DNA from 2 places in the Paenibacillus sp. FSL H8-0175 genome. Region 1 is predicted to be linked to the other one. Evidence: riboswitches for the same ligand, from Rfam matches in the RefSeq annotation. Region 1 holds a riboswitch; the other holds the start of a gene.
The links. Region 1 has a riboswitch for cyclic di-GMP ahead of MHH46_RS02020 (anti-repressor SinI family protein). Riboswitches for the same ligand answer to the same signal wherever they lie in the genome.

Region 1 (10,520 bases):
TGCACCCAGACAATTTCCTGAAGGGAGCTGAAGGAGTTTAAATGTTCGCTTAGCTCCTGTTCCGGGAACGGATAAAGCTGCTCTAGGCGAAGAACATGCAGCCATGACCAATCCTTATCCGGTGCTGCTTCCAGTTCTGTTTGGATGTCGATAGCGACTTTACCGCTGCAGACTACGAGCCGTTTAACTTCACTTGGTTTCTGGCCAAGCAAAGATTCAGCTAATACAGGCTTGAATTGTCCTGAAGCCAGCTCGGTTCCGGCAGAAGTGCTGCGCGTATTCCGAATGAGACTTTTCGGCGTCATAATGACTAGCGGTCTAGCATCTTCCTGCCCGCATAACGCTGCTTGGCGCCGCAGCAGATGGAAATATTGCGAAGCGGTAGTCAGGTTAGCGACCGTCCAGTTCTCCTCAGCGGATAGCTGCAAGAACCGTTCCAGCCTACCGCTGGAGTGCTCAGGTCCCTGTCCTTCGTAGCCATGCGGCAGCATGATGACGAGATTGCTGCGCTGTGTCCATTTGGCGCGTCCAGCGGCAATGAACTGGTCAAAAATAACCTGACCCGCATTGGCGAAATCACCATACTGTGCTTCCCAGATTACGAAGGTTTCCGGTGCAAACACATTATAACCATATTCAAAGCCTAATACTGATGCCTCTGACAATGGACTGTTGTATACGCCAAAGGAGGCACGGGAATCGCTTAGCTGATGCAGCGGAGAGAATAAATCTCCTGTTTTACTGTCGTGCAGCACCAGATGGCGATGTGCGAAGGTTCCGCGCTGGGCATCTTGACCGCTCAGTCGGATGGGCGTTCCATTTTTCAGAATGGTAGCGAAGGCTAATGTTTCAGCTAGTGCCCAGTCGACCTTTTCACCCTCATTCAGTGCATCTTTACGACGTTGTAAAATGCGCTCCAGCTTCGGATAAACCTGGAATCCAGCAGGAACCGTCAACAGTTCACGATTGATCTCCTGCAGGCTGGAGATGGATACCGCTGTAGTGTTTGCCGCTGCGCGGTCCGTTTGTAGAGGAATGAAGGCTTTGGGTTCTTTTTTCTTATGATTGCCTTCCTTCATAGTATCGTACGCACGCTGCAATACGCTTTCTGCTTCAGCATTCATCTTTTGTACGTCTTCGGCGGTAAGAACCTTTTCGTTTTTCAGTCTCTCTGCATAAACCTTGTAGACGGTTGGATGATTGCGAACCTTGCCGTAGACAATAGGTTGTGTGGTTTCAGGATCATCCATTTCGTTGTGACCATGACGGCGGTAGCCGATGAGATCAATTACGAAATCTTTTTTGAATTGATGGCGGTATGCGCTAGCTAAACGTACAGCTGCTACGCAGGCCTCTGGGTCATCAGCGTTGACATGGACTATTGGGATTTCATACCCTTTGGCGATGTCACTCGCATAATGCGTAGAACGGGAATCTTCACTTTCAGTCGTAAAACCAATTCGGTTATTAACAATGATATGGATCGTCCCACCATTTTGATAACCTTGAAGTTTGCCGATATTAAGCGTTTCTGCAACAATTCCTTCACCTGGAAAAGCAGCATCGCCATGCATCAGCACCGCCATAGCTTTACTGGTATCAATCTTCGGCAGTCCTGCAGTGCTCCGATCTTCTTGTGCGGCACGAGTGAAACCTTCCACGACAGGATTGACGAATTCCAAGTGACTTGGGTTATTCGCTAGTGTTATTCTTGTGCGTACGGTTTCTCCTTCACGGACAGCACGGTCTGCACCGAGATGGTATTTCACATCACCTGTCCAACCATAGTTAATGCCTGTGGAGCCTTCGGAAGGGAAAAGCTCCTTGTTCGGAGAATGATGAAACTCTGAAAATATGATATCATAAGGTTTGCCCAAAATATGTGCAAGAACGTTGAGGCGGCCGCGATGCGCCATGCCCATCAAAATATGCTCCGCACCGTCATGTGCAGCAGCACGTACGATTTCATCTAACATCGGCACAAGAGCATCATTGCCTTCAAGACTGAAACGCTTCTGACCTACAAAAGTCTTGTGGAGGAAGGTTTCAAATTGCTCTACCTGAATCAGGCGGTTCAGGAGCTCTTTGCGTTCTGTATTATTTAGGGGTGCTGGTGAGCTGGTGGATTCTGCCTGTCTATTTAGCCATTGCAGTTCTTTTTCTTCATGCACATGCCCGAATTCATAGGCGATAGTCTTGGTGTATGCCTGACGCATACGTTGCACGGCATCCCATCCGGTATGCACATCATTCGGCGCATTTTCCCATATAAGCGTGGCAGGCAGTGCGATCAGGTCTTCGCGGGTCAGCCCATAGGTTTCAAGCTCAAGATATTTTGCCATGGGATTCTGATCGCGTACCAGCGGATCAATTTCAGCGGCCATATGGCCATATATACGAATATTGGCGATTAGCTTGGAAGCTCTTACTGCTTTTCTAAGCCATTCGGTGTCTCCCGAGATGCGCGGCTGAGGAGCCGGTTCGCTATCCGGAGTTAGGGGAGGAGGTCCCGAATTTGTAAAAAGCTCGCGATAATTATTTTCTACGGTGGAGGGATCTTTCACAAACTGTTCATATCTTTCTTGAATGTAGCCTAAATTGGGTCCGTAATACTTACTCCAAATGGATTCGTTATAGGGCTCTTTGGCTGCCATGAATACATCCTCCTTAACGGATGAACTCCATACGTGACATTTTGTGTCAACGCTTACTGGAGCTGTGATGATTGCGGTTTCATTTCTCATCTTATTGTGCTACTTTCGGCCACTGTAATCAATTCATTCTTTCGTCCAATACGTTCGCAAAATGGTATGGGTTAGCTTGTTCTAATGAAAAGAAGGGTATTTCTTCTCATTACCCATTCTAAAGGCCTATTAAAATGATTCTATTATCCTTATTTTTAACTATTAGGTCAGTAAATATTTATTTTGCTAGTACAATTTATTTTATGTAACGGACGAGTATCGTGATAATCGGACAAGATCTTTGAAAAAAAATCTTTTATTTTTCGTTTTTAAAATAGAAAGTAACCAGGAATCGACACACTTTTCCGCTTTCTTTTTGTATAATGTTATTGCAGATAGTAATTTTATAGTTTTTTAAGCAGATCCTTTCGTGAAAAGGGTCCAGTAAAAGGTAAACTTGCCGAAAGGCAGGGGCACAAAGTCGCGGGTCTAAGGTAGAGATACTATGACAGCCGGATTGCCTGGGGACGTAAAATCTTAGGGGGAGATTTTTTGGAAAAGTCCAACCAGGGTAGCAACAGAGAACAGCAGTTTATTGATCTGGATCAAGAGTGGGTACATTTATTATTAGCAGCTAAGAAGGCTGGCATTAAGGCAGATGAAATCCGCCAGTTCTTTCATGAGAAAACTGTGCAGATCGTGCAGTAATACATTAGAGGGGTTACATATCGAAAAAGGGCACAGCGGTTCTTCGCTGTGCCCTTTTTCGATATGATTTAGTAGAAGAGAGGATCGTACCAGATTAGTAGGAAGTATTAATCCTTTTGATCGAGCTTCCATTTCTGATAGTCCAGAAATTCTTTGAATTCGCGTTTGCTAATGCCTGAGTCCATAGCTTCCTGCACCAATCGGAACCATTCCGAATCTAAATGTGATTCCTCTGCATCATTGGGTTCTCCATAGAGTAGGGCATGAATGGATACCTGAAGCGCGTCAGCGATTTTTTCGATAAACTGGATGGATGGATTGGATTGGATGTTTCTCTCCACGTTGCTAAGATACGACTTAGCCACATCTGCTCTGTCCGCAAGCTCAGATAGGGAGAAACCCTTGTCTAGGCGGAGCTGCTGGATACGTTGGCCCATATTCTGTGGCACTATGCTGACGCCCCTCCGTAATTTTTGTTATTAGTATAGCAAATATCAATAAATCGGACAAAGTTTATTGTAAAGAGAAGAGCAGCAATCTGCTTATCCGTGGCCGGATTCAGGATCTGCTGCTCATCGAGTATTTTATTAAATTACTTTATTGATCTTAGTAGTCTTTTTTCGCACCTTGTTTAGCTACGAAATCCCAAGTCAGTGTTAAGCTATCGCCTTGGAAAATATTTTGATCTTGGTTATTTTCCACAAATTCGAATTGGACGGAGAAGCTGTCGTTGGTACCGGCTTTAATACCGGATGCTTCGGTAAAGAGTTGATCCCAACCTGTATTTTTTACGAGATCCGGATGCTGACTTTTTAAAGCAGCAAGTGTAGTCTCATAAACTACATTTTCAGGAGAGACGATAGGTACTCCTTTATCATTATTTCTAAGGAATTTAACTTTAATGAACTCGGCTAAATCCAGGTAGTTATCTCCTTTAGCATCCGTGATTTGAGTCGATGTATTCAGAATAATAGATCCGATATCGAGCGAACCATCGTTTTTCAATTTGAAGGATTTAGTTACCGTATCACCTGGTTTCAGGTTAGGAATATTAACGATGACAGAAGGGTCGGAGTTCAGATCGAGCGTGCCCGCTGCGAATGTAGCTGTGCTTTGCGCAGTGTCGCTAAAGTATGCGAAGGTTCCTCCGCCGATTAATGATAAACCCAGTGCTGCAGATGCTACGCCAAGACCCAATGTTTTCTTGATACCCATAATAAAATTCCTCCTCAAATTTGTGTTTGAATTTTTTATAAAATTTATATATTGTATCTTCCGGTTCGTAAGCGGAAGTGGACAATCAACTTAGGGCTGTGTTTCTGTTGGGGGCGGTGAGGCTGGCAGTAGGGCAGCATTTTTCTTTTCTAATGCAGCTACAGCCTTCCAAGAGGTATACAGAGCATAGAGCAGAAGCATCAAGCCAGGCACGATCATGAGGACTACACTTCCAGCTTTGGAAACCGCGAAATTCATAGCGTAACCGACATAGGGTACAGTGACCCCGGTATACTGAGCTACAACATTCACAGAACTGGTAGGGTTCATGTCGGGCGCGTCGTTGTTATCGCCTTTAGTGCGATAAACAGCTTCACCAGTAGCGTTATTGACGGTCGCTTCTACAATCCGGTGAGTAATGAGCAGATTATCTTCATTCCTAAAGGTGATGACATCGCCTGGTTTGAAACGATTCATATCCCCTCCGGGTTTTAATGCGACAATTGAGCCTGTCTGAATTCCTGGTTCCATCGATCCTGAGAGTACGGTTTTGATCTCATATCCGAAGAAAGCAGGTTCACCGCCGGAGGCCTTGGATAACACTACGGCTGCCACCAGCAGAATAAAGATCACAAGCATTAAGCTCGATAGGGTATTATTGATAATTTTTTTAATTCGCATCTTATTCTCCACCTTTCTCAGGTTGAGGGTCCGAAGGAGCTTGGGTTGCTACCGGCGGGGTAGTCGTACTGTCTTCCGCCTTTGGCGTCTCTTGTGGAGCCTCTTGCTGAGGGACATCTTTTGGAATTGTGAGCTCTTCGTCAATTTCCGGCTTAACCGGATCAGTGGCTGGGGCTTCAGGTTGTTCTTTATTTGGGGCTTCCGGAGCAGCTTCGCCTGATGTTGGAGGGGGTGCCTCAGCTTTCGCTTTATCCTCGGCTTCTTGTTGCTTTTTCTCCTCAGCCAAACGTTCTTCTTCTTTTTTCGCTTCTTCTTCTTTCTTTGCTTGCTCTTCTTCTAGCCGAGCTTTTTCAAGCTCTTCTAGTTTTTGCTCGCGAGTCTGACTGATCAATTGGAGTTTATCTTGAAGGGTAGTGATACCTGAGGTTGCCGATTCTTTATGGTTAGTCAATTCGGTATTTAGAGCTTCATAAGATGAGGTGAGGTCGCTAGAGATCACGCCGTCTGGTTGAGTGAAGGTAATCAGGAATGGCAGTGGCTGTGGGAACTCTCCTTCGCGTAATTCAAGTTGTCCATAAACATCACTGGTAACTACCGATGCGAATGGAAGACCGACATCGTGTATGGAGGTTAGGTAACTAATAACTCCATTTAAGGAAGCATTCAAGGATTCCGAGATCACACCGCTTTGATTCAGGCTGCTTTGTAAATCTCTGAAAAATTGCTCATCCTTGATTTCTAGACAGTTGGAATCTAGAGAAGTCATATATCCTCCTATCTGGAAGAGTAAGGCTGCTGCTGCACTTAGCTCATTGTGGATTTGGTTCCAAATTTGGCTGTTAGCCGCCAGTTGCTCGTTAACGCTATCTATTTGGGATTGAAGCGCCGCTATTTGCGAAGAAATCTCTTCTGCAGCGACATCAAGCTCTTCCAGCGACATCCCTTCTATTCCCGAAACGTCCGAGTAGTTAGCTGATGTGGAAAAGGGCTGTAGTGATTCTTTTAAAGTGAGCGCTCGATTAACATGCTCTTTGAACTCTGTAAGCAGTGCCTTGATCGAATTCGGAAATACTTCGCAAAAGCTAATCGTGCTAGTGGTTTGCGTAGCGGCTCCAAAGCCTCCATAGGTACCACCAACTTGCTGCGAGGTATATAGAAATAAGACGGAGACAGCCATTCCTGATTGCAGTATACGTAATCCGATTTTCCTGTTTCTTCTAGGTCTTCTCCTTGCTGATCTGGGTCTCAGAGGAATACCTCCCCTCAATGTCTGTTTCTTTGGTTCGTTATTATCGTTCTTTATTAAGAACAACTTCTGTAATGAATCATACATGGAATAAATCAAAAAGAAAACTGCCAATAACGCGCATTTGTACTCTATAAAGAACAAAAATGATAATTTATCTCTGAATAACTCCATTTATCGCTCGATTACTAAATATATTCGCAATAAAGAACGATAAGTTAGGGTGATTCGCAAAAAAATACCCGGCTCGCAGTAGTAACGCGAGCCGGGCATAAGCGGAGTAATGAAGTTGAGAATATAAATGTATATGTTACGGAAGTTTTGAACCGCGTGAACTAACATACAGGTCATACCATTCTTTACGGCTAAGCTCCAGCTTGTCCGCATCGGCACAGGCAGTAATACGCTTCGGATTCACAGTTCCAATAACAGGCTGAATGGCAGCTGGATGTGTCATTAGCCAAGCCAGTACAATGGCTTCGGGTGTTGTTCCTTTTTCATCTGCGAGCTGTTGGACCATAGCTGCTGTTTGGACGATATTCTCCGGTTGATCCTCTAATGAACGCCCGCTAAATAGACCTTGGGCGAGTGGCCCCCAGGCTTGAAGCTGAATGTTCTCCATCCGACAATGTTCAAGGGTTCCCTCAGGGAAGATAATATCCTTCCAGGGTTCACGATTTACACTGATTCCAGCATCCACCCAGCTGATCTTAGCCAAGCTCATATGCAGCTGGTTTACGATAAAAGGTTCATCGCAATAAGTCTGCAGCAGCTTGATCTGAGCGGCGCTCATATTGGAAACCCCGAAATGACGAACCTTACCAGCGGCCTTCAGTTGATGTAATGCGGAGGCTACTTCCTCGGGATCCATTAAGGGATCAGGTCTATGCAGTAGAAGAATATCAATGTATTCGGTCCCAAGTCGTGACAATATTCCATCTACACTGTTCAGAATATGTTGGCCAGAGAAATCAAACGTATTAGTGCTGTCTCCAGGTTCCATTAGCTTAATTCCACATTTAGATTGAATTATGATTTCTTCACGTAGTCTTGGACGATCCTTAAAAATCTGACCGAATACCTTCTCCGCCTTCCCACGAGTATAGATATCTGCATGATCAAACATGTTGATGCCGATGGAAAGGGCGGCATCAACCGCTTCATGTCCCTGTTTAACATTCTCCGCAGTAATCGGCTCATGGTCCCAGTCACCGCCTAGCCCCATGCAGCCTAAAGCAATGCGGCTTGCGGGAATCCCGCGCTTGTTTAAAGGTAACGCTTTCAACAATGTGATTCCTCCTTGGAAATTATGATTGCGTACTTGTAGATATTGTACACTCTCAGAAGCCCGTATGGTATTTTTTGTCGCTGGAAGAGCGGTGTTTGGTCTCCTCTTTGTTCTTTTCCTCTTGCTTTTCCAGCGTTAAATCTTCCATCGGAATCGGGTCTACATTCTGCTCACTTTCATGAAGATCAAATAGACTTTCTTTCTCTGTTGGATATTGTTCCGGGTGATCCCGTTTGCCACTATTCAGCTGATGTTTTTCTCGGGTCATTTTTACCGCCTCGCCTTCCTTTGAGATTTAATGGATATTGTGCTCGTTAATAAACGTATTTTGACTCCCTTAAACAGAAAAAAGAGGCCATTAGGCCTCTAAATTCAACGGTGTCCCTACGTCTTTTAGCTTGCGTGCTACAACATCATCGTATAGGCGCTGCAGCCATTTCAGCTCAGTCAGGGTGTGCTCATATGTACCGTACATTAGATGCAGGGCAGAACGAGGCACGATGGAGATATGCTCCTCGTATACCTGATAAGCCAGATTAACCTGATGTTCTGTTTCCCGGAGGCGTTCCTCGAGCAGCTTCTCAACCTTGCTCTGATCGATATGACGGGACATAGCCAGGGCCATATACATCGGATGATAGAAGGGTTCGTTTTTCTTAATTTGTTGCAGGATAAGCTGTTCGAATAAAGCTTTACCTTGCTCCGTTATGGCATAGATTGTTTTGTCCGGCCGATCACTGCTGCGGATGATCTCTAAAGCTTCTATATAACCATCTTGTGCAAGCTTATCCACAGCATAATAGAGTGATCCCATCTGCAGCTTGGTGATCCGGTCCATGGAACGTTCCTTCATCACTAATGTGATTTCATAGGGATGCATGTTCCGCTCCAGCAGTAAACCTAAAATGGCTAATTTCATGGACATAATGGTTACCTTTTGCCCTCAGACGCCTGAACAGCTTTAGCAGGAATGGTAAGACGGTCTTTTGGCATGAGCAGTACAAAGACTAGACCGAGCACTGCAGGAATCAAGGCCCACATAAAGGTTTGGGCAATAGAGGTGGATAACGCACTTGATATTTTTTCTAATATTTCAGCAGGGATCTTCGCTCTTGCTTCAGGTGTTAACGCAGCGCGTGGATCTCCGAAAGCTGCTGACTGTTCACTACCGCCAAAAGCATCGCTTAGACTGTTAGTAAAGCTATTCCGCTGAATAATCCCGAAGATCGTAATTCCCAGCGTCATTCCAAGGGAGCGCATGAAGGTACTGGTCGATGTTGCCGACCCCCGTTGGCGCATATCGAAATTATGGATAGCTGCCATACTCAGCACGGAGAAGGAAAAGCCTACGCCGAACCCAGTCAGAGCCATAAATACATTAAGCATGAGACGGGAGGTATCTGGTGATAAAGTGCTTAGGCTGTAGACCCCTGCGACAAAGCAGACTGCGGATAGGATCATAATGTTGCGGAAGCTGGTTTTTGTTGTAAGCAGCCCCCCGGTCTGACTGCCAACGACCGTACCGATCATCATCGGCATAAGGATCAGCCCTGAGTTCGTAGCTGAGCCGCCAAATACACCCTGCACAAAGATAGGAATGTAAATAGTAGCTACGATAAAAGCAGAGCCATAAAATAGGCTGGTCACGCTGCTTGTTGCAAACAACCGTTTGCGGAACATAGCGAACGAGATCACAGGTTCAGCAGCTACTCTCTCAATAAGGATAAACGCCAGCAAGAGAACAGCAAAACCTACGAATAAGCCAAGGATGGCACTGGAATCCCAAGCATATTGATTACCACCAAGTTCCAGAGCGAACATTAGGCAGATAATCGCACCAACCAGAGTGAAGGCTCCGCCCCAGTCAATGCGCTGTTTAGCGTGGGAGATCGACTCCTTATAAGAAGTTGCAATCAGGAACAGTGCAATAATTCCTAGCGGCAGGTTAATGTAGAATACCCACTGCCAACCAACATAGTCGGTAATATAGGCACCGAGTAAAGGTCCAAGTACACTGGAGATTCCGAAGACGGCTCCAAAGAGACCGGTCAATTTCCCTCTTTTTTCAGGCGGGTAAATGTCGAAAACGATGGTGAAGGCGATTGGCATTAGTGCACCGCCGCCGATCCCTTGAATGGCACGGTAAATACTGAGCTGTGTGATACTGGTGGCAGTACCGCACAGAGCCGAGCCAATCAGGAATACAATCAATCCGAAAATGAAGAAACGTTTACGTCCATACATATCAGAGAGCTTGCCGAAGATAGGGGTTCCGGCCATTACCATTACCATGTAAGCGGAGGTGACCCATACGATTTTATCCAGACCGCCAAGATCTGAGACTATCGTTCCCATAGCTGAAGCTACAATGGTATTGTCCATTGCGGACATAAGAATCCCAAGCAGCAGGCCAACCACTACGAGTTTAAGATTACTTTCTTTAGTATGCATGCTTCGCAGCTCCTTTTTCTTAATAGTGATAGTGATAGTGATAGTTCTGTTCGAAAAATGTTCATAATTAGAAGCAAAATTTATTATATTCAAATTTGAATAGGGAGGCAATAGTTTTTTTGAAAAAATAGAGATGTATAGCCAACCGTAGAAGAATACGGCGGTAATATAGGGACAAACTACCCGTGGAGATCATCTGTGGATGAATTAGGAATGCCTCTTGACATACCCTACGGGGGTATATTAT
Region 2 (10,520 bases), 300 kb from region 1:
TATTACACAATGAATTTCTACAAGCAGCCTTTAAGAAAAACATTAATTCCGTTATTCTGGTCTGGCTTATTCTTCGGAATCGGCGTAGCTTCGAAATGGATTGTGCTCTATGGAGGAGCAGGGCTGGCCATTATGCTGGCTATCTCCCTTTTTGAACGCTACAGAGAATACCAAGCCTCCGGACGCCTGCTGGCAGAGGGGAAGATTAAAGACAAGGAATTGCTGGGCACCTGTCGTGAAGCAGTAGATTCTTTTTGGAAAAAGACTATTATTACGTTGGCTAGTTGTATCGGGTTCTTTGTAATTATTCCAGTAATTATTTATAGCTTATCTTTTGTGCCGGGGTTATCTGCATCAGCAGAGGGCTTCACTATAAAAGGTTTGATTGATTCCCAAAAGAATATGTACAACTACCACAGCCAGCTTGTAGCTACACATCCTTTTGCTTCCTCATGGTGGCAATGGCCGTTTATGAAGAGACCGGTCTGGTTCTTTAGCGGCGGTGAAGGTTTGCCGGAAGGTCAGGTCAGCAGTATAGTGACTATGGGGAATCCGCTTATCTGGTGGACGGGTATTTTTGCGATGTTGGCAACGCTGTGGATTACGCTGAAACGTAAAGATAAGAACCTCTACATGATCTGGATCGCCTTCTTCTCGCAATATGTTCCGTGGATGCTTGTCCCAAGAGAAACATTTATTTACCATTATTTTGCTATGGTGCCATTTATGATTCTTGGTATTGTATATATAATGAAGTTGCTGGATAGTAAATTCCCTGAGGCCCGTTACGTACAGTATGTCTATGTAGCTGTTGCTTTGCTGCTCTTTATTGCTTTCTACCCGGTACTGTCAGGGATGCAGGTCAGTGGAGATTACGTGAAAGATATGCTGCGTTGGTTCCCAACTTGGGTTTTCTAGGATTTAATAAAAATCTATAAAATAAGTTTATGCATGCAGCGTTATTATGAAGTGTAGATGGATGTAACGCTCCAAAAAGCTTGTAGGAGGAATAAAGGTGAAAGCCAGATATAGTGTGATTGTACCCATGTTCAATGAGGAGCAAGTAATTAGCCATACTTATGAACGTTTGAAAAAAGTAATGGACGAGTGCGGCGATACTTATGAGCTGGTCTTTGTCAATGACGGCAGTCGTGATCGTTCCGCCCAGATGATTCGGGAGATCTGTGAACGAGACGAGCATGTCAAGCTGATTGACTTCTCGCGTAATTTCGGACATCAGGTAGCGATTACAGCTGGCATGGACTATGCCGAAGGTCAAGCGGTTGTTGTTATTGACGCTGATCTTCAGGATCCTCCGGAGGTCATTCTGCAAATGATCGAGAAGTGGAAAGAGGGCTACGACGTTGTATATGCGAAACGTCTGAAGCGCCACGGAGAAACGATGTTCAAAAAGGTCACCGCGAAGCTTTTTTACCGCCTGCTCAGCAGTATGACAAGTGTAGATATTCCTACGGATACAGGCGATTTCCGTCTTATTGACCGTAAGGTATGTGATGTCCTGCGGGGACTTAAAGAAAAGAACCGCTATGTCAGAGGTTTGGTGAGCTGGGTTGGCTTCAAGCAGACTATGGTGGAATATGAACGGGAAGAACGTTTTGCCGGAGAAACCAAATATCCGCTGAAGAAAATGATTCGTTTTGCGTTAGATGGCATCACCTCTTTTTCACATAAGCCGCTTAAGATTGCTACGTATATTGGATTCTTTCTTTCATTTTCTAGCTTTCTCTATTTATTTTTCGTCTTGTTCCAAAGGATATTTTTCACCTCCTGGACGGTTCCGGGCTGGGCTTCCATTGTAGGTGTCAATCTGCTCTTTAACGGTATTGTTCTGATGCTGTTGGGTGTGATTGGGGAGTATATCGGACGGATTTATGACGAGTCTAAAGATAGACCGCTATATATTGTTAGTGAGACTAAAGGCTACCAGAACGAAGAACAACTGGACCGCCGGAAGGACCACAATGATGTCAGATAAGAACTTGCGCGCTGCATTCATACAGTTCCTCAAATTTAATGCCGTAGGTTTGCTCAATACGCTTATTGATTTTGTGATTTTCACATTGTTGAATTCACTAGGGATGGTATACGCATTGGCGCAGGTGATCTCCTATAGTGCAGGCACGGCGAATAGCTTTATTTTGAATAAAAAAGTTACCTTTCGTGATCGCAACCGGGGGAATAAAGAAGGCTTCGACCGCGTACAGCTGGTCAAGTTTATCGTGCTGAATCTGGTAGTGCTCGGAATATCACTGTTGTTAATGCATCTGTTGACAGACAAACTAGGTATTCAAGTCTTGATCTCCAAGGTGCTGGTTACCTTTATCACGGTGATCATCAATTTCTTTGGAAGTCGTAAATGGGTATTTTAAACATTAATTTCAGGCAGAAGGAGTTGCTATGCTTAAAGGCAAGTAGCTGTTTCTGCTTGATTTGTATATAACCATAGAAACAATATACGGAGGTGAATAACATTGCGTAAATTCTCCTATCTACTCATACTGGCTGGGATACTTATCATGTTATATCCGACAGCTAACGAGTGGTACAACGACAGGCAGCAGGAGAAGTTATTAGAAACGGCTGAACTAAGCACTGCCGATAGTACTCCCCAGCCAGATCTAAAGAGCAGGTATGCTGAAGTTACTCAGCTGTTAGCAGAGGAATCGGTTCTGGATGCCCAGGCACAGCCCCAACCCCAAGAGACAGAAAAGCCTGAACCGGAGATTGAAGTCGGTGGCAAAGTAATCGCACTAATTGAAATCGATAAGATTGATTTGAAGCTGCCTGTATTAGAAGGGGCTACAAAAGCTAATATGAAACATGCTGCAGCCCATATGAAAGAAACGGCACCCCTTGGAGAGATCGGGAATGCTGCAATCGCGGCGCATCGGGCTAGAACTACGGGGCGTTTGTTTAACAGATTGAATGAGGTTGTTGTGGGGGATGTTATCACGGTAAAGACTAGTGATCAGGTGTTTAACTATGAGGTATACGATATTTCTGTTGTAGATCCGAGTGATGTCTCCGTTCTTGACGGGAATGACAAGGATAAGATTCTTACTCTGATTACATGTGATCCGCTAGTGAATCCAACGCATCGGCTGATTGTTCATGCCAAATTAACAAAAGGAGAATAGTGAATGACAAGAAAACACAAATACCGGGAGATATTTATAAAATAATGGGTAATCTAGTAAATTAGGTCTTGTTCACAACTATAAATATGATAGTATTATACTATGAAAGCTAAACACGATAACGGCAAACCTTCCGAAAGGTAGGGACGCAAAGCTAAAGGGCCTTTTCCCGAAAGGATGGCAGCCAGCTACCGAATGAAGAGGCTTTTTTTGTTTGTTTCAAATGGATTCTATCAATTATATCTAGTAAAGCTAGAACAGATAGAGCTTATACGATAACGGCAAACCTATCGAAAGGTAGGGACGCAAAGCTAAAGGGCCTTCCCGAAAGGATGGCAGCCAGCTACCGAAAGGAGTTTTATCCGTGAAAAAGGTTTATTTTATGCTGGTGGCGTTGTTCGTCCTAATGACTTCAGTTCCGGTAAGTACAGCTCAAGCTGCAAGTGCAGATGCCAGCTGGTTGATTACATCCAAAGTGGCTCAAGGTGTTATTGGTATTAACTATGATATTCCGAAAGATAAAAGAATCAAACTCATGATCACCAAAGATAACAGCAGCTATACATATAACTTGTATGCTTCTGGACAAGCTGAGGACTTCCCTTTGCAACAAGGAAATGGGACGTATAAGGTTTCTGTTCTGGAGAACACAACCGGCAATAAATACAAAGCATTATATTCCGAAGTAGTAGACGTAACCATGAGTGACTCGAATTCCGTATATTTGGGCTCCGTACAGAATGTGAAATGGAGTTCTTCTGATAAAGCGATTGTCAAAGCTAAACAATTAGTACAAGGCAAAACAACAGACGAAGAGAAAGTTAAAGCGATCTATAACTATGTAGTTGCGAATGTACAATATGATTACTCTCTTGCTAATAGTGTAACTACTGATTATATTCCAAGCATCGATAAGACATTGACTACTAAAAAAGGGATTTGCTATGATTACGCTTCTCTTTTTGCCGCAATGCTGCGGAGTGTAGATGTTCCTGCTAAGTTGGTAATGGGGAATACAAGCTACGTTACGCAATATCATGCATGGAACGAAGTGTTGCTTAATGGGAAGTGGGTTACCATTGATACTACAGTGGATGCAGGACTTGCAAAGAGTGATAAGAAAACCGATTTAATTAAAGCCTCAAGCAAATATACTGCGGCAAAATACTATTAAGTTCGTCCCTAGAAACATAACTCTATTAAATAAACAACTGGCTTAATTATTAAGCCAGTTGTTTATTTTTATATTAGGGGTTGCTTTTCTATTAATAGTTGGGGTATTATAGGTAAGCGTTGTTAGACAGCGTACAGGCGATATAGACGAGGCTGATAAAAAGCTTCGAAAAATAAAGCTTGCATTTCTGAAAACAACATGATATATTATAAGAGTTGCTGCTGAGACATTAAACGGCGCCAACGAGAACTTGATCTTTGAAAACTGAACAACGAGTGAGTAGGAAATCACGCAAGTGAAATCCAAAATTAGAGAATTAATTTTCTCGTCAGATGTTTCAAAATGAGCATATCGCTCTTTTCAATACTAATTGGAGAGTTTGATCCTGGCTCAGGACGAACGCTGGCGGCGTGCCTAATACATGCAAGTCGAGCGGAGTTATTTTGAAAGCTTGCTTTCAAAATAACTTAGCGGCGGACGGGTGAGTAACACGTAGGCAACCTGCCCTTCAGACTGGGATAACTACCGGAAACGGTAGCTAATACCGGATAATTTCTTTTTTCTCCTGAGAGAAGAATGAAAGACGGAGCAATCTGTCACTGAGGGATGGGCCTGCGGCGCATTAGCTAGTTGGTGGGGTAACGGCCCACCAAGGCGACGATGCGTAGCCGACCTGAGAGGGTGAACGGCCACACTGGGACTGAGACACGGCCCAGACTCCTACGGGAGGCAGCAGTAGGGAATCTTCCGCAATGGGCGAAAGCCTGACGGAGCAACGCCGCGTGAGTGATGAAGGTTTTCGGATCGTAAAGCTCTGTTGCCAGGGAAGAACGTCCGGTAGAGTAACTGCTACCGGAGTGACGGTACCTGAGAAGAAAGCCCCGGCTAACTACGTGCCAGCAGCCGCGGTAATACGTAGGGGGCAAGCGTTGTCCGGAATTATTGGGCGTAAAGCGCGCGCAGGCGGCTATTTAAGTCTGGTGTTTAAACCTTGGGCTCAACCTGAGGTCGCACTGGAAACTGGGTGGCTTGAGTACAGAAGAGGAAAGTGGAATTCCACGTGTAGCGGTGAAATGCGTAGATATGTGGAGGAACACCAGTGGCGAAGGCGACTTTCTGGGCTGTAACTGACGCTGAGGCGCGAAAGCGTGGGGAGCAAACAGGATTAGATACCCTGGTAGTCCACGCCGTAAACGATGAGTGCTAGGTGTTAGGGGTTTCGATACCCTTGGTGCCGAAGTTAACACAGTAAGCACTCCGCCTGGGGAGTACGGTCGCAAGACTGAAACTCAAAGGAATTGACGGGGACCCGCACAAGCAGTGGAGTATGTGGTTTAATTCGAAGCAACGCGAAGAACCTTACCAGGTCTTGACATCCCTCTGAATCTGCTAGAGATAGCAGCGGCCTTCGGGACAGAGGAGACAGGTGGTGCATGGTTGTCGTCAGCTCGTGTCGTGAGATGTTGGGTTAAGTCCCGCAACGAGCGCAACCCTTAACTTTAGTTGCCAGCAAGTAATGTTGGGCACTCTAGAGTGACTGCCGGTGACAAACCGGAGGAAGGTGGGGATGACGTCAAATCATCATGCCCCTTATGACCTGGGCTACACACGTACTACAATGGCCGGTACAACGGGAAGCGAAGCCGCGAGGTGGAGCCAATCCCATCAAAGCCGGTCTCAGTTCGGATTGCAGGCTGCAACTCGCCTGCATGAAGTCGGAATTGCTAGTAATCGCGGATCAGCATGCCGCGGTGAATACGTTCCCGGGTCTTGTACACACCGCCCGTCACACCACGAGAGTTTACAACACCCGAAGTCGGTGGGGTAACCCGCAAGGGAGCCAGCCGCCGAAGGTGGGGTAGATGATTGGGGTGAAGTCGTAACAAGGTAGCCGTATCGGAAGGTGCGGCTGGATCACCTCCTTTCTATGGAGAATCGTTCTCTGCAATGAGAACATTCAAATCGGAAGCTAAGCTTCCAAAACTCAGGTTTAGGCCTGTTACTCACTCGTTGCTCAGTTTTGAGAGTTTAAGCTCTCAAGTAAGACTTGATCCTTGAAAACTGGATACCGAAACGAATTTGCGTTTTAGAACATCTTTTAGCAACTTGTGTAAACAAGTAAATGTTATTAGTGAGATGATTCCAAAGAGAATGTCATCGTATGATATTTTCCTGCGGAAGAATCAAGGTTAAGCTAATAAGAGCACACGGAGGATGCCTAGGCGCCAGGAGCCGACGAAGGACGTGGCGAACAACGAAACTGCCTCGGGGAGCTGTAAGCAAGCTTTGATCCGGGGGTGTCCGAATGGGGAAACCCAGCTGTGGTAATTCGCAGTTACTCATTTCTGAATACATAGGAAATGTAGAGGCAGACCAGGGGAACTGAAACATCTAAGTACCCTGAGGAAGAGAAAACAATAGTGATTCCGTCAGTAGCGGCGAGCGAACGCGGAACAGCCTAAACCTAAGAGCTTGCTCTTAGGGGTTGTGGGACGTCTCACATGGAGTTACAAAGGAATATGGTAGGTGAAGAGGTCTGGAAAGGCCCGCGATAGAGGTAAAAGCCCTGTAACCTAAACTGTATTCTCTCCGAGACGGATCCCGAGTAGTGCGGGGCACGTGAAACCCCGTATGAATCCAGCAGGACCATCTGCTAAGGCTAAATACTACCTGGCGACCGATAGTGAAACAGTACCGTGAGGGAAAGGTGAAAAGCACCCCGGAAGGGGAGTGAAATAGAACCTGAAACCGTGTGCTTACAAAAAGTCAGAGCCCTATTAATGGGTGATGGCGTGCCTTTTGTAGAATGAACCGGCGAGTTACGTTTAACATGCAAGGTTAAGCCGAGAAGGTGGAGCCGCAGCGAAAGCGAGTCTGAATAGGGCGATTTAGTATGTGGACGTAGACCCGAAACCGTGTGATCTACCCCTGTCCAGGGTGAAGGTGCGGTAACACGCACTGGAGGCCCGAACCCACGTACGTTGAAAAGTGCGGGGATGAGGTGGGGGTAGCGGAGAAATTCCAATCGAACTCGGAGATAGCTGGTTCTCCCCGAAATAGCTTTAGGGCTAGCCTCGGTATAAGAGTAGTGGAGGTAGAGCACTGATTGGGTGCGGGGTCCGCAAGGATTACCAAGCTCAGTCAAACTCCGAATGCCATATACTTATTGCCGGGAGTCAGACAGTGAGTGCTAAGATCCATTGTCAAAAGGGAAACAGCCCAGACCATCAGCTAAGGTCCCCAAGTGTGTGTTAAGTGGGAAAGGATGTGGAGTTGCACAGACAACCAGGATGTTGGCTTAGAAGCAGCCACCATTGAAAGAGTGCGTAATAGCTCACTGGTCGAGTGACTCTGCGCCGAAAATGTAACGGGGCTAAACACACCACCGAAGCTATGGCTAGATACGTATGTATCTGGGGTAGGGGAGCGTTGTGTAGGGGTTGAAGGTGTACTGAAAAGAGCGCTGGACACTACACAAGTGAGAATGCCGGTATGAGTAACGAAAAGATCAGTGAGAATCTGATCCGCCGAAAGCCCAAGGTTTCCTGAGGAAGGCTCGTCCGCTCAGGGTAAGTCGGGACCTAAGGCGAGGCCGAAAGGCGTAGTCGAAGGACAACAGTTTGAAATTACTGTACCACCGTAATCCGCTATGAGCGATGGGGTGACGCAGGAGGGTAGTGACGCGGACTGATGGATGTCCGTCTAAGCAGTGAGGCTGATGTGTAGGCAAATCCGCACATCATTAAGGCTGGGCTGTGATGGGGAGCGAAAATTATAGTAGCGAAGGTCATGATCTCACACTGCCAAGAAAAGCCTCTAGCCAGGAGAAGGTGCCCGTACCGCAAACCGACACAGGTAGGCGAGAAGAGAATTCTAAGGCGCGCGGAAGAACTCTCGTTAAGGAACTCGGCAAAATGACCCCGTAACTTCGGGAGAAGGGGTGCCCCGGTAGTGTGAATAGCACGAGGGGGCCGCAGTGAAAAGGCCCAAGCGACTGTTTAGCAAAAACACAGGTCTGTGCGAAGCCGCAAGGCGAAGTATACGGGCTGACGCCTGCCCGGTGCTGGAAGGTTAAGGGGAGTGGTTAGGGGTAACCCGAAGCTATGAACCGAAGCCCCAGTAAACGGCGGCCGTAACTATAACGGTCCTAAGGTAGCGAAATTCCTTGTCAGGTAAATTCTGACCCGCACGAATGGCGTAACGACTTGGGCGCTGTCTCAACGAGAGATCCGGTGAAATTTTAATACCTGTGAAGATGCAGGTTACCCGCGACAAGACGGAAAGACCCCATGGAGCTTTACTGCAGCTTGATATTGAATTTGGGTACGATCTGTACAGGATAGGTGGGAGCCGTAGAAATCGGAGCGCAAGCTTCGGTGGAGGCGCCGTTGGGATACCACCCTGATCGTATCTAGGTTCTAACCTAGTGCCCTTACCGGGTACGGGGACCGTGTCAGGCGGGCAGTTTGACTGGGGCGGTCGCCTCCTAAAGAGTAACGGAGGCGTTCCAAGGTTCCCTCAGAATGGTTGGAAATCATTCGCAGAGTGCAAAGGCATAAGGGAGCTTGACTGCGAGACCTACAAGTCGAGCAGGGACGAAAGTCGGACTTAGTGATCCGGTGGTACCGCATGGAAGGGCCATCGCTCAACGGATAAAAGCTACCCTGGGGATAACAGGCTTATCTCCCCCAAGAGTCCACATCGACGGGGAGGTTTGGCACCTCGATGTCGGCTCATCGCATCCTGGGGCTGAAGTAGGTCCCAAGGGTTGGGCTGTTCGCCCATTAAAGCGGTACGCGAGCTGGGTTCAGAACGTCGTGAGACAGTTCGGTCCCTATCTGTCGTGGGCGCAGGAAATTTGAGAGGAGCTGTCCTTAGTACGAGAGGACCGGGATGGACGTACCGCTGGTGCACCAGTTGTTCCGCCAGGAGCATGGCTGGGTAGCTACGTACGGACGGGATAAGCGCTGAAAGCATCTAAGCGTGAAGCCCCCCTCAAGATGAGATTTCCCAATTAGTAAGACCCCTTGAAGACGACGAGGTAGATAGGTTGGAGGTGGAAGTGCAGCAATGCATGGAGCTGACCAATACTAATCGGTCGAGGGCTTATCCTATACGTAGAATGCAGATTCGTTTCGGATTCAGTTTTCAGGCATCAAGCCTGAAATACGCTTAGAAATTCATTGTCACTTCTGGTGATGAACCGAATTTCACGCGGCAGCGTCTGTTTCACAGACGCATGTTTGGTGGCGATAGCGGAGGGGTTCCACACGTACCCATCCCGAACACGACCGTTAAGTCCTCCAGCGCCGATGGTACTTGGACCGAAGGGTCCTGGGAGAGTAGGACGTTGCCAAGCACACGAAGCCATTGTTGATTTATCAACAATGGCTTTTTTGTTCCCTTTACCACTTAATTTTAAAAATGTGGATAAGTTATGGGGAATTAACGAAATTATAAAAGTTACTAACATGTGGATGAAATAATAAAATATATTCAAAAATGAAAGTAGTCCCCAATTTATGTGGATAGAGCAGTGGTATATGTGGATACTTCAAGTAAATGCAAGGATATTTTGCATGGCAGGAGGATAAACAATGGACAACAGTAGCAATCTTGTGTGGATAGAAGATTTTTCTGTACATGCGAGCGACACGGATTATCGTTCGCAGGGTAAGTTATCCTTTATTCTGGATATCATGCAATGTGCGGCAGACTTCGCAGTGGGTAATTTGGGGATAAGTGTGGAAGAAATTCTGAATGCAGGAATGGGCTGGATGATGATCACGTTAGATCTTGATTTTAAGCGTATTCCCCGCCCGAATGATGTGCTTAGCGTACATACCTGGAGTAAAGGCACTAAAGGGGCACTGTGGCAACGGGATTATCGTATTTTCGATGGAGATCATATAGAAATCGCCACAGCACGATCCATATGGGCTTTAGTAGATATTGAGAAGAGAAAGATACTTAGACCGAATGCCCTTCCAGTTCAGGTTAAGCACTATAATGGCGATTCAGTAGGCGATATGCCTGTTAAGGTAACGATCCCTTCTGATATTACTATGGAAGAAGCTTATCGGTATCAGGTAAGATATAGTGGGCTTGACAGCAACGGACATTTGAATAATGCCCGATACGGGGATTTATGTTGTGATGCGCTCACTTTAGCGGAATGGGATAATGCA

Region 2: another riboswitch for cyclic di-GMP. It lies ahead of MHH46_RS03340 (transglutaminase family protein); the one in region 1 lies ahead of MHH46_RS02020 (anti-repressor SinI family protein).

Annotation. Positions count from the first base shown of each region.
Region 1 covers NZ_CP150299.1:454,514-465,033, forward strand. The annotation lists gene MHH46_RS02015 (2-oxoglutarate dehydrogenase E1 component) at 1-2,654, opposite strand, end outside; cyclic di-GMP riboswitch class I at 3,125-3,209, shown strand; gene MHH46_RS02020 (anti-repressor SinI family protein) at 3,237-3,392, shown strand; gene MHH46_RS02025 (helix-turn-helix domain-containing protein) at 3,500-3,829, opposite strand; gene MHH46_RS02030 (TasA family protein) at 3,999-4,607, opposite strand; gene sipW (signal peptidase I SipW) at 4,698-5,288, opposite strand; gene MHH46_RS02040 (hypothetical protein) at 5,290-6,465, opposite strand; gene MHH46_RS02045 (aldo/keto reductase family oxidoreductase) at 6,845-7,822, opposite strand; gene MHH46_RS02050 (hypothetical protein) at 7,875-8,090, opposite strand; gene MHH46_RS02055 (PadR family transcriptional regulator) at 8,181-8,747, opposite strand; gene MHH46_RS02060 (MDR family MFS transporter) at 8,753-10,273, opposite strand.
Region 2 covers NZ_CP150299.1:754,877-765,396, forward strand. The annotation lists gene MHH46_RS03320 (phospholipid carrier-dependent glycosyltransferase) at 1-918, shown strand, start outside; gene MHH46_RS03325 (glycosyltransferase family 2 protein) at 1,016-1,996, shown strand; gene MHH46_RS03330 (GtrA family protein) at 1,983-2,390, shown strand; gene MHH46_RS03335 (class D sortase) at 2,493-3,158, shown strand; cyclic di-GMP riboswitch class I at 3,272-3,354, shown strand; cyclic di-GMP riboswitch class I at 3,429-3,509, shown strand; gene MHH46_RS03340 (transglutaminase family protein) at 3,523-4,332, shown strand; rRNA gene MHH46_RS03345 (16S ribosomal RNA) at 4,700-6,257, shown strand; rRNA gene MHH46_RS03350 (23S ribosomal RNA) at 6,520-9,446, shown strand; rRNA gene rrf (5S ribosomal RNA) at 9,575-9,691, shown strand; gene MHH46_RS03360 (acyl-[acyl-carrier-protein] thioesterase) at 9,930-10,520, shown strand, end outside.